3 regions of the Streptomyces sp. AHU1 genome follow, and region 2 is predicted to be linked to each of the others. Evidence: riboswitches for the same ligand, from Rfam matches in the RefSeq annotation. Region 2 holds a riboswitch; each other region holds the start of a gene.
The links. A riboswitch is a leader RNA that binds a small molecule or an ion and turns the genes downstream of it on or off. The one in region 2 is predicted to bind thiamine pyrophosphate.
Positions count from the first base shown of each region.

Region 1 (5,188 bases), 5.4 Mb from region 2:
GCGGGACCTGGGTGAACTGGCCCGAGTTGATGTACCAGACACCGGCGCCGAGGCCGAGCACCAGCACGATCGCGGCGATCACCAGCAGCATCCCGCGCCGCGGCCGCGCGGCCGGAGCCCGCTGCGGCACGACCGGCGCCGTGGTGAACGGGCTGCTCTGCTCGAACCGGCTGGTCCGGTCGACGGCGCCGTCGACCTCGTTCACGGGCAGCAGACGGGGGACGGACAGCGAGCGCGGGATCACACTCGTACGGTCGTCGGCGTTGTCGTGGCTCACGGACAGGGCGCCCGGCGGCACCGCGTCGAGCTGCTCGGCGGTGAGACCGGCCCGCGCCTCGAGGACCTGGCCGAGCAGCGCCACCGCGTCGGCCGGGCGGAGTTCGGGGTTGCGGGCCGCGGCCGCGGTGACCAGCTCGTCCAGGGCGTGCGCCATGCCCGGCACGGCGGCCGAGGGGGGCGGCACGTCCTCGTGGAGGTGCTGGTAGAGGACCTGGGCGGGGGAGTCCGCGGTGTGCGGCTTGGCGCCGGTGAGCATTTCGTAGAGGACGACTCCGCAGGCGTAGACGTCGACCCGGGTGTCGGAGGTGCCGTGCTCGATCTGCTCGGGGGCGAGGTACGACACGGTGCCGAGGACGGCGCCCGTCGTGCTGGTCACCGTGTCCACGGCGCGGACGAGGCCGAAGTCCGCGACCTTGACCCGGCCGTCGTCCCCTATCAGGACGTTCTCAGGCTTCATGTCGCGGTGCACGAACCCGGCGCGGTGGGCCGCGCCGAGCGCGGCGAGCACCGGCTCCAGGATGTCGAGCGCGGCCCGGGGCTGCAGGGCGCCGCGCTCGCGCAGCACGTCGCGCAGGGTGCACCCGGCGATGTACTCCATGGCCAGGTAGACGTACGACCCGTCCGCCCCCTGGTCGAAGACCTGCACCACGTTGGGGTGGGCCAGCCGGGCCACCGACTTCGCCTCGCGGATGAACCGCTCGACGAACGAGGCGTCGGCGGCCAGCGTCGGGTGCATCACCTTGAGGGCGAGCACGCGGTCGAGGCGGGTGTCCAAGGCCCTGTAGACCGTGGCCATCCCGCCGACCGCGATCCGTGCCTCGACGCGGTAGCGGCCGTCGAGCACGTGTCCGACAAGCGGGTCCTGAAGGGTCGTATCCACGCAGGTGAGTCTACGAGCCGTCACTGTCACGGCGCCCCGTTCGGCCGATCCGGGGGCCCGACTGCAGCCGAGCTGTGACGCGCACCGCGGGTACGGGAGTCCGTTCGTCGCACAGATGTCCGATCAGGCCCCGTCCGTCACCGCAAGGCCACAACGCGACAACCCGCGACGGCGGCGGAACGGTCCACGGGCGACGGCGTCCACCGGTCCGCGGCCCGACCCGCGACACGAAGCGCACGTCGTACGGGGGCGCGCCCGGGGGCGCACGGACACTTCATCCCACCGCGCCCGCCGGCGGCCGACCCGTCCGCGTCCGGCCCGACGCGCCCGTCCGGCCGAAAACCGACGGCGGCGGACCGGCGGTCAGGACGCTCTCGGAACGCCGGACGCTCTCAGAACGCCGGACGCTCGGGGTCCAGCACCGCCATGCCCTCCGCGGGGGAGGACGCCGTCGCGAAGTGCCGTCGCGGGATGCGCCCCGCACGCCGTGCCAGACGCCCCGCCTCCACCGCGTGCCGCATGGCCTCCGCCATCAGCACGGGCTCCTGCGCCCGCGTCACCGCCGAGGCGAGCATCACCCCCGCGCATCCCAGCTCCATCGCGAGCGCGGCGTCCGACGCCGTACCCGCCCCCGCGTCCAGGATCACCGGCACGCGCGCGTGCTCGACGATCAGCTCGAAGTTGTGCGGGTTGCGGATGCCGAGCCCGGAGCCGATGGGCGAGCCGAGCGGCATGATCGCCGCGCAGCCGACGTCCTCCAGCTTCCGCGCCAGCACCGGGTCGTCGTTCGTGTACGGCAGCACGGTGAAACCGTCGTCGACCAACGTCTCCGCCGCGTCGAGCAGCTCGATCGGATCGGGCAGCAGGGTGCGCTCGTCGGCGATGACCTCCAGCTTGACCAGATCGGTGCCCAGCGCCTCGCGCGCCAGACGGGCCGTCAGCACGGCCTCGCCCGCGGTGTAGCAGCCGGCCGTGTTCGGCAGGACGCGGATGTCCAGCCTGTCGAGCACCGACAGGACCGAGCCGTGCACGGACGCGTCCACGCGCCGCATCGCGACCGTCGTCAGCTGCGTGCCGGACGCCACCAGGGAGCGCTCCAGCACGTCCAGGCTGGGCGCGCCGCCCGTCCCCATGATCAGCCGGGACGCGTAGGCCGTACCGCCGAGGACGAAGGGATCGTCTGCCATGGGTTCAGCCTCCTTGGACGGCGGTGAGGACTTCGACGCGGTCGCCCTCGCGGAGCGGGGTGGACGACCACTGCGCGCGCGGGACGACGGTCTCGTTCAGGGCGGCGGCCACCCCGGACGGTGCCGGGGTGAGGGCCGCGACGAGCGCGTCGAGAGCGGTTCCCGCGGCGATCCGCCGCCGCTCCCCGTTGACGACGATGTTCATACGGGCAGCTCCGTGCGGGCCGTGGCGCCGAAGCGCTGGGGGGTGAAGGGGCGGGCCTCGGCGGGGAGTTCGCCCGTGGTCAGGACGTGGGCCATCACGTCGCCGGTCACCGGCGTCAGGAGCACGCCGTTGCGGTGGTGGCCGGTGGCCAGCAGCAGCCCGTCCAGCGCGCTCGGGCCGAGCAGCGGGGCGTTGTCGGGCGAGCAGGGACGCAGCCCCGCGCGGGTCTCGGTGAGCGGCAGCTCCGTGATCCCGGGGACCAGCTCGTGGGCGTCGCGCAGCAGTTCGTACACGCCGCCCGCCGTCACGGTGGTGTCCCAGCCCAGCTCCTCGCTGGTCGCGCCCACCACGAGCTCGCCGTTCTCGCGCGGCACCAGGTAGACGTGGCTGCCGCGCACCACGGCCCGCACGGTGCGGTTCAGGAAGGGCGCGTACCGCCGCGGCACGGTCAGCCGCAGCACCTGCCCCTTGACCGGGCGCACCGGCGGCACGACGTCGTCCGGGACGCCCGCCAGACGCCCGCTGAGGCTGCCCCCGGCGAGCACCACCCGGTCCGCGGCGAGGTCGGTGCCGTCCGCGGTGACGACACCGGTCGCCCGCTCCCGTACGACGCCCAGCCGCTCCGCCCAGGTCCGGTGCACCACCACTCCGGCCCGCTCGCACGCGGTGACCAGGGCCGTGGCGAGGCGCCGCGGGTCGATCTGGTGGTCGCCGTCCACCCGCAGCCCCCCGCGCACGCCGGGCGCGAGCATCGGCTCCAGACGGCGGCACTCACGACCGCTCAGCCACTGCGACTCCAGCCCCGACCGGACCTGCAGCGCGTGCAGTTCCCGCAGGTGGGCGCGATCGTCGGCGTCCAGCGCGACGGCCAGCGTGCCGTTCCGGCGGTAGCCGAGGTCCTGGCCGGTGGCCTCGGTGAGCTCGGCGGCGAAGTCCGGATAACGGCGCGCGGAGGCGAGGTTGAGACCCAGCAGGGTCTCCTCGCCGAAGTGCAGTTCGGTGACGGCGGCGAGCATCCCCGCCGCGACCTGGGCGGCCCCGCCGCCCGGCTCGGGGTCCACGAGCGCGGTGGTGAACCCGCGCTGCGCGGCCCGCCAGGCCGTCACCAGACCGATGATCCCGCCCCCGACGACGAGGACGTCCGACGAACGTGCAGACGGCATGGGCGTCCAGCCCCTCCCTTCGCCGGCATGACCCGGATCAGGTTCGTACGGTCGGAGGCCGCCCAGCCTCCCTCTCAGCCCGGTGCGTCCGGGCTCCCGCGAGTGCTTTACGTTGGCCACCCTAGCCCGCCCCCGTCCGTCTCAGTAAGGGAGCCTCGCCCATGGCGCGACCGCTCGACGGCCTCGTCCTCGCCCCCGTCGCCGACCAGGCCCCCGGCCAGGTGGGCACCGGCACCCGGTTCGCCTACCACGAGGAGGACGGGGTGGTCTGGGCCGACTACGCGGGCGGCGACATCGTCCGCGGACACCTCGTGGGCACCCGCGAGGGCGACCGCCTCGACTTCCGGTACGTGCAGCTCAGAGGTGACGGGACCACCGCGTCGGGCCACTGCGTGTCCCTCGTCGTGGAACTGCCCGACGGGCGGGTGCGGCTGGAGGAGACCTGGACCTGGGAGTCGCAGCCGGGCGAGGGGACGAGCGTGGTCGAGGAACCGTCCAGGACCGGTGGTGTGGAACAGGTCACCGAGCACGTCCGCTGACTGACGGATTGTCACGTGTCTATGGTGATCAGGTGAGCGATCAGACGCAGGCACAGTCTCAGGAGCGAGAGCCCGCGGCACGGCGGGTCGTCGTGGTGGGCGCGGGCATGGCCGGGGTGCAGACCGCCGTCGCCCTGCGCGAACAGGGCTTCACCGGCACCGTCACGCTGATCGGCGCGGAGCCGCACCAGCCCTACGACCGGCCGCCGCTGTCCAAGGCCGTCCTGCTGGGCAAGGCCGAGGGCTCCGCCTTCGACGTCGACTTCGAGGCCCTGGACATCGACCTCAGGCTGGGCAGCGAGGCGCTCGGCGTGCGCCCCGGCGACCACGAACTGGACACGGCCGCGGGACCCGTCCCCTACGACGTCCTGGTCGTCGCCACCGGAGCCGAACCGATCCGGCTCCCCGGCGCCGAAGGCGTGCCCGGGGTGCACCTGCTGCGCACCCTGGACGACGCCGACCGGCTGCGGCCCGTCCTCGCCCGGCAGCACGACATCGTGGTGGTCGGCGCGGGCTGGATCGGCGCAGAGTTCGCCACCGCGGCGCGCGAGGCGGGCTGCGCGGTGACCGTCGTCGAGGCCGCCGACCGGCCGCTCGCCGGGGCGCTGCCCGCCGAGGTGGCAGCCCCGATGACCGCCTGGTACGCGGACAGCGGGGCCTCGCTGCGCACCGGCGCGCGCGTGGAGCGGATCGAACCCGGCGCGGTGGTCCTGGACGACGGCTCCCGGGTGCCCGCCGACGCCGTGGTCGTCGGGATCGGCGCGCGGCCCGCGACCGCCTGGATCGCCGGCTCCGGCATCGAACTCGGCGCGCACCGCGAGATCGTCGCCGACGACCACCTGCGCACCTCCCTGCCGGACGTCTACGCGGTCGGCGACTGCGCCTCGTTCCCCTCGGGCCGCTACGAGGAGCGCCTCCTCGTCCACCACTGGGAC
Region 1 is NZ_CP174283.1:2,695,989-2,701,176, reverse strand. It holds gene pknB (Stk1 family PASTA domain-containing Ser/Thr kinase) at 1-1,159, opposite strand, end outside; gene ACICHK_RS12285 (thiazole synthase) at 1,552-2,346, opposite strand; gene thiS (sulfur carrier protein ThiS) at 2,351-2,551, opposite strand; gene thiO (glycine oxidase ThiO) at 2,548-3,714, opposite strand; TPP riboswitch at 3,712-3,824, opposite strand; gene ACICHK_RS12270 (hypothetical protein) at 3,876-4,253, shown strand; gene ACICHK_RS12265 (NAD(P)/FAD-dependent oxidoreductase) at 4,361-5,188, shown strand, end outside.
Region 1: it holds a riboswitch for thiamine pyrophosphate, as region 2 does, so the genes downstream of both, thiO (glycine oxidase ThiO) here and ACICHK_RS35890 (purine-cytosine permease family protein) in region 2, are expected to answer to the same signal.

Region 2 (5,188 bases):
AGATCTCCGCGATCTGCGGCGGGGTGTAGCCGCCGACACGGCGGAGCAGGTCGTAGGCCTCGCCGATCAGCTGCATGTCGGCGTACTCGATGCCGTTGTGCACCATCTTGACGAAGTGGCCGGCACCGTCCGTGCCGACGTGCGTGGCACAGGGCTCGCCGTCGACCTTGGCGCTGATCGACTCGAACATCGGGCCGAGCGAGGCGTACGACTCCGGGGAGCCGCCGGGCATGATGCTCGGCCCGTTGAGGGCGCCCTCCTCGCCGCCGGACACACCCGCGCCGACGAAGTGGATGCCGCGTTCGCGCAGCGACTGTTCGCGACGACGGGTGTCGGAGAAGTGGGCGTTGCCCCCGTCGATGATCATGTCGCCGTCTTCGAGCAGTGGCGCGAACTCCTCGATGACGGCGTCGGTGGCGGCACCCGCCTGCACCATGATCATGAGGCGGCGGGGGCGCTCCAGCGCCGCCACGAAGTCCTCGGCCGACTCGGCCGCGACGAAGGAGCCCTCGTGCCCGAACTCCTCGACCAGTGCCTTGGTGCGCGCGGGCGTACGGTTGTGGACGGCGACGGTGTAGCCGTTCCTGGCGAAGTTGCGGGCCAGATTGCGGCCCATCACCGCGAGCCCTGTGACGCCGATCTGCGCGGTCGCCTTCATGGTGTGCTCCTTGGATCCGGTTCTGCCTGTCCGCGTACCTGACGGGCGAGCAGACGACTGTCGCTGTTCCGATCAGTACGCACGGGAGGGGCCGGGGCGTTCAGCGTCCGGGGCAGGAGCTGTGCGGGACCGCGGAACGGGTGTCCGGCGCCGGGCGGAGGGGGCCGCCGGGAGCCGCGGGCGACGGCCGCGAGGGGTCAGCCCTCCCGGCGCAGCCGCCACCCGTGGTCCACCGGTCCGATGCCGGCGCCGAGCGCGAAACCGGCCTCGATCGCGGCCGTCACGTACGCCTTGGCCCGTCGTACGGCCTCCGGCACCTCGAGGCCCTCGGCCAGGCCCACCGCGACGGCCGAGGCGAGCGTGCACCCCGTGCCGTGCGTGTGCCGGTTGTCGTGGCGCGGCGCGCGCAGCCAGTGCTCGGCGGTTCCGTCGGTGAGCAGGTCGACGGCCTCGCCGGGCAGATGGCCGCCCTTCACCAGCACCCAGCGGGGACCGAACGCGAGCAGCAGCCCGGCGGCCCGGCGCATGCCCGTCTCGCCGTCCACCTTCACCCCGGTGAGCTGGGCGACCTCGTCGAGGTTCGGGGTGGCCACGGTCGCCCGCGGCAGCAGCAGGGTCCGTACGGCGTCCAGCGCGTCGTCGGCCAGCAGCCGGCCCCCGTGCTTGGAGACGCTCACCGGGTCCACGACGACCGGGGCGCCCACGTCGGACAGCAACTCGGCGACGGTGGCGACCAGTCCGGGCGAGGAGAGCATCCCCGTCTTCACGGCCTGGACGCCGATGTCGTCGACCACACTGCGGTACTGGGCCCGCACCGCCTCCTCGGACAGCTCCCAGGCCCCCTGCACGCCCACGGAGTTCTGCGCGGTCACGGCGGTGAGCACGCTCATCCCGTGGGCGCCCAGCGCGAGCATGGTCTTCAGGTCGGCCTGGATCCCTGCGCCTCCGCCGGAATCGGATCCGGCGATCGTCAGGACACGGGGCGGTACGGTCATGAGGGGTTCCTCTCGGGTACGGCTTCGGGCCGGGGCCCGCGACCGGCGGATCGACGGGCGGCGGCCCTCAGGCGCGGCGGCGCAGCCGCAGCGGGGCGTAGAGGGCGAGGGCGACGAGGAACGCCACGTAGTAGGAGAGATCGGCGCCGTGCAGCGCGTCGGCCACCGGACCGACGTACAGGCTCGTGTCCATGAACGGCACGGCCGCGCCGAACGCCGCGACGAAGGCCACCAGCGACGGCCGTCCGGAGCGCGGACGTGCCGTCTCGGCGGAGACGTCGACCGGGGCGCCCGCGCGCTCCCGCCCCCAGGCGATCCAGTCGACGACGACGATCGCGACGAACCCGGGGATCCAACAGCCCACGAACAGCAGCACGTTCTGGAAGCGCGCCGTGGTGTCGGCGGCGTGCATCCACAGCACCAGCGGGAAGCCGAGCGCGGCGGCCAGGGCGGCCGCCACCGGGCGCGGTATCCGGACCCCCAGGGTCTGCAGGGCCAGCGAACCGCTGTAGTCGTTCATCGCGTTGCTGCACACCGCGGCGAGCGCCACGGCCAGCAGCCCGAACGCGCCCGCGGCGCCGCCGCCCAGCAGCGTGTCCACGCCCGCCGCCGTCTGGTCGGTCAGCACCGACGCGCCCCACAGCCCGAGGACCTGCACCGCGACGAAGGACGCGACGAGCCCGAGCAGGGTGCACCAGAACATCCGGGGGCGGGACGTCGTGCGCGGCAGGTAGCGGCTGAAGTCACCGGCGTACGGCGCCCAGGACAGCGACAGGCTCAGCGCGATGGTGCTGGTGAGCACGAACGCCCCCGCGCGGTCGGCGCCGGTCGCGGACCCGGTCGTCGCGGGGTGGACCCCGTCGAGCATCCGCCAGGCGATCACCGCGAAGGCCACGGCGAGCACGAACGTCATGACGATCTGCAGACGGTGGATCGCTTCGTAGCCGAGCACGCCCAGGGCCCCCTGGGCCGCCATCATCACCAGCACGCCGAGCCAGAACGGCCAGCCGCACAGCCGCGCCAGCGCGTCCCCGCCGAACAGGCCGATCAACGCGTCCCAGGCGACCGAGGACAGCCACTGGAGCATCCCGGGCAGCACCACCGAGCGGCCGAACGCGAGCCGCGCGAGCGGGAGTTGACCGGTGCCGGTGAGGCCGCCCCAGGTGCTGAGATAGGCGGTGGGCAGTGCGCCGAGCACGGTTCCGAGGACCACCGCCGCGAGAGCGGTGGTGAAGTCCAGGCCCAGCGCGATGCCGATGGTGCCGGTGAACACGCCCGTCATCGTCAGGTTCGGGGCGAACCACACGGTGAACAGGCGCCCGGCCCCGCCGTACCGGTTGGTCTCGGGGACCGGCTCGATGCCGTGCCCCTCCACCCGCAGGTCGCCGGGTGCGGCGGGCATCCGTCCGTCGAAGACGGCGGGCCGGCTGTCGGCGGGCAGCCCGCCGGGAACATGCGCCAATGGCATGGAAGACATCCCTCCGCCAGTACGAACTGGTTCAGGTTCGACGGGTGTGATCTCAGCCCTCGGACGGGCACCCCGTGTCCGGTACGACGCACACCCTAACCGCTCCCGGGGACCGGCCGGGAGCGGGTCCCGCCGCCGGAACCCGTGCCCGGCCCCCGGCCGGACCGTTTCACAGCGCGGCGGGTGCCGCCCCTCGGTACTGTCGGAAGTGATCGCCGCTCGCTCTTTGCCCCCGGGTTCCCGGACCCCGGCGGCCGGGCGGAAGGAGGCAGGGTGCCGTGACCGTGATCTCCCTGAAGTCCGCGCAGGTGCGGGAAGGACTCGCCCTCCCGTACGCCGACGCCGGCTACCCCGGTGGCACACCGGTCGTCTTCGTGCACGGTCTGGCCGACTCCTGGTGGTCCTTCGAACCCCTCCTGAGGCGCCTTCCGGCGTCCCTGCACGGTTACGCGCCCACTCAGCGCGGGCACGGCGACGCCGGCCGGCCCCCGGAGGGCTACACCCCCGACGACTTCGCCGCGGACCTGGTGGCCTTCTTGGACGTGGTCGGCATCTCCCGGGCCGTCCTGGTCGGGGCGTCCAGCGGCGGCGTACCGGCGCGCATCGTCGCCGGCAGCCACCCCGACCGCATCGCGGGTCTGGTGCTGCTCGGCGTCCCCGGCACCCTCGCGGACAAACCGGCTGTCACCAGGGTGGTGAAGGCCGTGGAAACCCTGTCCGATCCCGTGCCCCGCGCGTTCGTCGAGGACTTCCTGGCCGGCACGGTGGCCCGCCCGATCGCCCGGGGCTTCGTCGAGACCATGATCGAGGAGAACCTCAAACTCCCCGCGTACGTCTGGAAGGACACCGTCCGCGGTCTCCTCGACACCGATCTGCGCGCGACCCTCGCGGGCATCCTGGTGCCCACCCTCGTCGTCTGGGGCGAACAGGACGAGTTCCTGCCCCGTGAGGACCAGCGGACCATCCTGGACGCCGTCCACGGCGCCGACTTCCTCGCCTATCCGGGGACCGGTCACTGCGTCCACTGGGAACAGCCCGAACGTGTGGTCGCCGACCTCACCGCGTTCGTCACGCGGATCGAGCACCCCGGGACGCGGTACGGCGCCGTCTGACCCCGCCCGGCGGGTGAACGGCGCTTCCACCGAAGCGAGTCGGACGGAATCCCCCGATTCCCGCGGTTGACGTGATCCCTGCCGCGATGCCTCCGGCCACCCGCCTTCGCATGGCATGCTCATGCTTCCCACAGGAAGGGAACACGTGCCATGAGACCGAGCCGACGCTCCCTGTTCGCCGCCACCGCCGTACTGGGATCCGCTCTTGCCGTCCCCGCACCCGCCGAAGCCGCCGAAGTCCCCGCCACCGGGGCCTATTACGTCCAGAGCGCCGTCACCGGACTGAACGCCGCCGACAGCGCGGGCGCGATCGTCCAGCACAACCCCAAGGGCAACGAGGACCACCAGCAGTGGACCCTGCGCCAGAACGGCTCCTCGTTCGTGCTCGAGAGCGCCGACACGGCGGGCAGTTGTCTGGGCCGCTCGGGCGACCAGGCCCGGACCGTCGCCTGTACGAGCGCGGACGCCGCGTGGGAGGTGACACCGAGCGGCACCGAACAGTACGCGCTCAAAAACCCCGGAACGAACAGGTACTTGACCGTCGCCGACAAATCCGCGGGCTCCAACTACCCGGCCCAGCTGGCGATCGGCTCGCCCGGCGCCCTCGCCTCCTGGTACCTCACCCCGGTCGTGCCCGCGACCCGGCCGATGCCGCCCCAGGACCAGCGAACCCTGGACCAGGTCACGTTCCTCACCGCCCACAACGCCTACGCGAACGGCGTGGACGGCGGATTCGCCCCGCCCTTCGTCAACTTCTTCCCGAATCAGAACCGCGGCATCAACCAGCAACTCGCGGACGGTGTACGGGGCTTCATGCTCGACCTGCACCAGACGCCCGACGGTGCGATCCTCTGCCACAACAGCTGCACCCTCGTCAGCAGGCCGGTCGCGCTCTGGGTCGACCTCCAGCGCATGGTCGACTTCCTGAAGCAGCACCCCGACCAGTTCGTCACCG
Region 2 is NZ_CP174283.1:8,134,750-8,139,937, forward strand. It holds gene gndA (NADP-dependent phosphogluconate dehydrogenase) at 1-658, opposite strand, end outside; gene thiD (bifunctional hydroxymethylpyrimidine kinase/phosphomethylpyrimidine kinase) at 856-1,653, opposite strand; gene ACICHK_RS35890 (purine-cytosine permease family protein) at 1,721-3,121, opposite strand; TPP riboswitch at 3,113-3,206, opposite strand; gene ACICHK_RS35895 (alpha/beta fold hydrolase) at 3,400-4,233, shown strand; gene ACICHK_RS35900 (phospholipase) at 4,384-5,188, shown strand, end outside.

Region 3 (5,188 bases), 3.6 Mb from region 2:
CGCCGCCGTCCCGGTCACCGCGGGCAGTTCGGCCGCGGCCGTGGCCTTCTCCCTCCCGTCCCACCAGGCCGACCGGCTGATGCCCGCGGCACGGAAGCTGCAGAGCGAGGTCGGCGGGCTGCTGGGAACACTCACCCTCTCTATCAGTATCTGAAAAATCACTCCTTGTGATGTGGCATACACATTGAGCAAGATTTCCAGCAGTGTCAGGTGGGACGACTCCTGGCCAGTCGACGGCAAACGACGGGGTAGGCGATGCGCGAGTCGGTGCAGGCAGAGGTCATGATGAGCTTCCTCGTGTCCGAGGAGCTGTCCTTCCGCATTCCTGTCGAGCTGCGGTACGAGACCTGTGATCCGTACGCCGTGCGATTGACCTTCCACTTGCCCGGTGACGCGCCTGTGACCTGGGTTTTCGGGCGGGAACTGCTGATCGACGGGGTGGGCGGGCCCTGTGGTGACGGCGATGTGCACATCGCTCCGGCCGATCCGGAGGCACTCGGCGAGGTGCTGATCCGGCTTCAGGTCGGTGGCGATCACGCGCTGTTCAGGTCCGGGACCGCGCCGCTCGTCGCGTTCCTCGACCGGACGGACCGGCTCGTGCCGCTCGGGCAGGAACGCTCCCTCGAGGGCTTCGACACGTCCCTCGACGCGGTGCTCGACCGCATCCTCACGGAGGAGCAGAGCGCGGGCTGAAGCCCCGCCCGCCCGGAGCGGAGTAACGCTTCCTCACTAGGGGCGCCACAGCAGGATGGTTTCAGCGTTTCGAGGAACGGCTCAGTGCTTGCGGCGACGGCCCCTGCCGCTCCGTGCAGGCGTCCTGGCAGCCGCGGGCTGCGCGGGGACGGCCACGCCGCCTTCGCGGTCCGCGGCGACCACGAGGGCGGCCAGCGCGGTCGTCACCGGTACGGCGGCGACCAGACCGATCGATCCGACCAGCGTGCGCACGATCTCCTCGGCGACCAGTTCGCTGTTGGCGACGGTGTCCACACTGCTCTGCGCGATCGAGAAGAGCAGCAGCAGCGGCAGCGCGGCGCCCGCGTAGGCCAGGACGAGCGTGTTGACGACGGACGCGATGTGATCGCGGCCGATACGGATGCCCGCGCGGTACAGGCCGCGCCAGCCCATCGTGGGGTTCGCCTCGTGCAGTTCCCAGACCGCGGACGTCTGCGTCACCGTCACGTCGTCCAGGACACCGAGCGAACCGATGATGACGCCGGCCAGCAACAGGCCGCTCATGTCGATGGACGGGTACAGACCGTGGATCAGGCCGGTGCTGTCGTCGGTGTTGCCGGTCAGCACGGCCCAGTCGATGAAGACCGAGCCGAGCAGGCCGATCAGCACCAGGGAGAGCAGGGTGCCGACCACCGCCACGGAGGTCCGGGCCGACAGGCCGTGGCACATGTAGAGAGCGATCAGCATGATCGCGCTGGATCCTACGACGGCCACGAGCAGCGGGTCGGAGCCCTGCAGGATCGCGGGCAGGATGAAGAAGTTGAGGATCAGGAAGCTGATGGCCAGGGCGACCAGCGCCATGACGCCGCGCATCCTGCCGATCACCACGACGACCACCGCGAAAATCACGGCGAGCAGCGTCAGGGGCAGTTTCCGGTTCGCGTCCGTGACCGAGTACTGGAGCTCCTTGGGGGCGGAGGGCTCGTACGCGACGACGACCTTCTCGCCCTGGTGCAGCTGCCGTGACTGATCTGGCTGAACGATCTCGGTGAACGTGCGGCCCTTGTCCTTTCCGGTGTCGATCCGGACCGTCGCCTTCTTGCATTCCCCCGCCGCCCGGCGCTGGGCGGCGGAATCCCCGGCGGCGGAGGCGCCGTCCGCCGGAGCCCCCGAGGAGGCGTTCACGGACTTGCAGTCCACCTGGTCGATCTTCGTGACCGTCGCCTGCTGGGTCTGCCGGTCGAAGCCGACACCGGTGCGCTCGTGGGCGGGCGCGCCGCCGGGCCACAGCACCACGAGACCCACCGCCACCGCGGCCGCGAAGGGGATCAGTACCGTGGCGATGACCTTGCGCAGCTGCTTGGAGACCGGCGCGGCGGGACCGTGGCTGTGGGAATGCCCGTGTCCGCTGCTCGCAGGCGTGCTGTGCCCCCGGCCGGGACCCGGACCGTGTTCGTCGTCGGAGCCCTGGTGGCCACCGCCCGGTCCGTGTTCATGCCTGTGCCCGGCGTCGGGACCGTGCCCATGGTGGCCGTCGGAGCCGGGACGGCGCGGTGGCTCGGACGGAGGGAACGGGTGCTGCCGGGTCGTTGTCACCGCCCGATCATCGCAAGAACGTCAAGGGCCCTCTGTTCACCGCGCCAGACATGACGCTAGCGTGGAGGCACCTTTGCACACGCGGGAGCTCGGAGCACCGGGCTGAGAGGGCGCTGACCTCCGTCTTCGCGATGTTTCACATGAAACATCGACGATCGGAAGCCGCTGCGTCGACCGCTGAACCTGTTACCGGGTAATGCCGGCGTAGGGAGTAGGTCTCATGACCGACAAGGATGTACGCACGCCTGCCTCCGGCCGGACGGACGGGGCTTCCCCGCCGTCCCCGGACGGCGGGGACAAGCAGTCCATCGGCTGGCACAAGGCATACATCGGGGGCACACGCCCCGATCTGCGGGTGCCGGTTCGCCAGGTGCACCTCACCAACGGGCAGTCCGTGACGTTGTACGACACCTCCGGCCCGTACACCGATCCGGCCGTCGACACCGATGTGCGCAGGGGGCTGGCGCCGCTGCGTGAGAGCTGGATCATCGCCCGGGGAGACACCGAGGAGTACGCGGGCCGTCCCGTCCGTCCCGAGGACGACGGGATCAAGCACACGTCCCCGCGCGGAGGGCTGCGCAATCTCGACGCGGTCTTCCCCGGCCGGCCGCGGCAGCCGCGCCGGGGGCGTCCCGGGCAGGCGGTCACCCAGCTCGCCTACGCGCGACGCGGTGAGATCACGCCCGAGATGGAGTTCGTGGCGGTCCGGGAGAACGTCGACCCCGAGGTCGTACGGGAGGAGATCGCCGCGGGCCGGGCTGTGCTGCCCGCGAACGTCAACCATCCGGAGATCGAGCCGATGATCATCGGCAAGCGGTTCCTGGTGAAGGTCAACGCCAACATCGGCAATTCCGCGGTCACTTCCTCCATCGAGGAGGAGGTGGAGAAGATGACCTGGGCGACCCGCTGGGGCGCCGACACGGTCATGGACCTGTCCACCGGCCGCAACATCCACACCACGCGTGAATGGGTGCTGCGCAACTCCCCCGTGCCTATCGGCACGGTGCCGCTCTATCAGGCCCTGGAGAAGGTCGACGGCCGTGCCGAGGAGCTGACCTGGGAGATCTACAAGGACACCGTCATCGAGCAGGCCGAGCAGGGCGTGGACTACATGACGGTCCACGCGGGCGTGCGCCTGGCGTACGTGCCGCTCACCGCGAACCGCAAGACCGGCATCGTCTCCCGCGGCGGCTCGATCATGGCGGCCTGGTGCCTCGCCCACCACAAGGAGTCGTTCCTGTACGAGAACTTCGAGGAACTCTGCGAGATCCTCGCCGCGTACGACGTGACCTATTCGCTCGGCGACGGGCTGCGGCCGGGTTCCATCGCGGACGCCAACGACGCCGCACAGTTCGCGGAGTTGAGGACGCTCGGGGAACTCAACGCGGTCGCGAAGCGTTTTCAGGTACAGACGATGATCGAAGGCCCGGGACACATCCCGATGCACAAGATCAAGGAGAACATCGACCTTCAGCAGGAGATCTGTGATGAAGCTCCGTTCTATACCCTCGGCCCGCTGACGACGGACGTCGCGCCGGCGTACGACCACATCACCTCCGGCATCGGTGCCGCGATGATCGCCTGGTGGGGCACGGCCATGCTCTGCTACGTCACGCCCAAGGAGCACTTGGGCCTGCCCGATCGTGACGATGTCAAGACCGGCGTCATCACCTACAAGATCGCCGCCCACGCAGCCGACCTCGCCAAGGGGCACCCAGGTGCGCAGGAATGGGATGACGCGCTCTCCGACGCCCGCTTCGAGTTCCGGTGGGAGGACCAGTTCAACCTGGCCCTCGATCCGGACACGGCGCGGGAGTTCCACGACCAGACGCTGCCGGCCGAGCCCGCCAAGACGGCCCACTTCTGCTCCATGTGCGGTCCGAAGTTCTGCTCGATGAAGATCAGCCAGAACATCAACGAGCGGTTCGGCGGCGAGGTGGCCGACGGCGCCTCCGCCGAGGAGATCTCCGAGGGCATGCTCCAGAAGTCCCGGGAGTTCGCGGAAGCGGGCAACCGCGTGTATCTGCCGTTGGCCGACTGATCCACCGCACGGGGGCGCGGTCCGGGGCGGACACCCGGACCGCGCCCCCGGCACGGTCACGACGTGACGTCCTGCGGGTACCAGCGCAGTTCGACGGTGTTGCCGTCCGGGTCCTGGACGTAGACCGAGATGGCGTCGCCCCGCGCGCCGTAGCGCTCCACGGGACCCTCGAGCACGGTGAAGGATCCCGAGGCGATGACCTGGTCCCAGTCCAGCGGCTCCACGGTGAGGCAGATGTGGTCGACGTTGGACCCCTCAGGGGCGTGGGCGACCAGGTCGATGATGGTCTCCGAGGTGACCCGCACCGACGGGAACGGGGCTTGGCCGCGCCGCCATTCGGCGACGCGTACGGGTTCCAGGCCGAGGAGTCCGGTGTAGAAGCCGAGGGACCGTTCGATGTCCTCGACGTTGAGGACCAAGTGGTCGAAGGCCTTCACGCGCACGGTGGTCATGTCGTCTCCAGGGCGACGGCGTGGCGGTGCCACGCGCTGAACAGGGCGGGGGATCTCGTCGGCACGGCCGGGTTCGGTTCCTCCCGCGGCCGGATGGACGCCTTCTACGATCCGCCTCGCGGCGGACGCCATCAAGACATGATTGCTGCACGACCGTTGAGCTAGATTTAACGACGGGGGTTTCATGCTGGAACGGCTGGAGATCGAGACGTTTCTGACGCTGGCCGAGGAACTGCACTTCGGCCGTACCGCCGCGCGGCTGCAGATCACGACCGGGCGGGTCAGCCAGGTGATCAAGGCACTGGAGCGCAGAGTCGGCGGTTTGCTGTTCGAACGCACCAGCCGTTCCGTGCGGCTCACCCCGATCGGCCGGAGGCTGGCGGACGATCTGGCGCCCTTGGTCGCGGGAATGGAAGAAGCGCTGCGC
Region 3 is NZ_CP174283.1:4,492,336-4,497,523, reverse strand. It holds gene ACICHK_RS20070 (IclR family transcriptional regulator) at 1-154, shown strand, start outside; gene ACICHK_RS20065 (SsgA family sporulation/cell division regulator) at 256-693, shown strand; gene ACICHK_RS20060 (YibE/F family protein) at 775-2,268, opposite strand; TPP riboswitch at 2,340-2,496, shown strand; gene thiC (phosphomethylpyrimidine synthase ThiC) at 2,489-4,309, shown strand; gene ACICHK_RS20050 (VOC family protein) at 4,366-4,761, opposite strand; gene ACICHK_RS20045 (LysR family transcriptional regulator) at 4,946-5,188, shown strand, end outside.
Region 3: it holds a riboswitch for thiamine pyrophosphate, as region 2 does, so the genes downstream of both, thiC (phosphomethylpyrimidine synthase ThiC) here and ACICHK_RS35890 (purine-cytosine permease family protein) in region 2, are expected to answer to the same signal.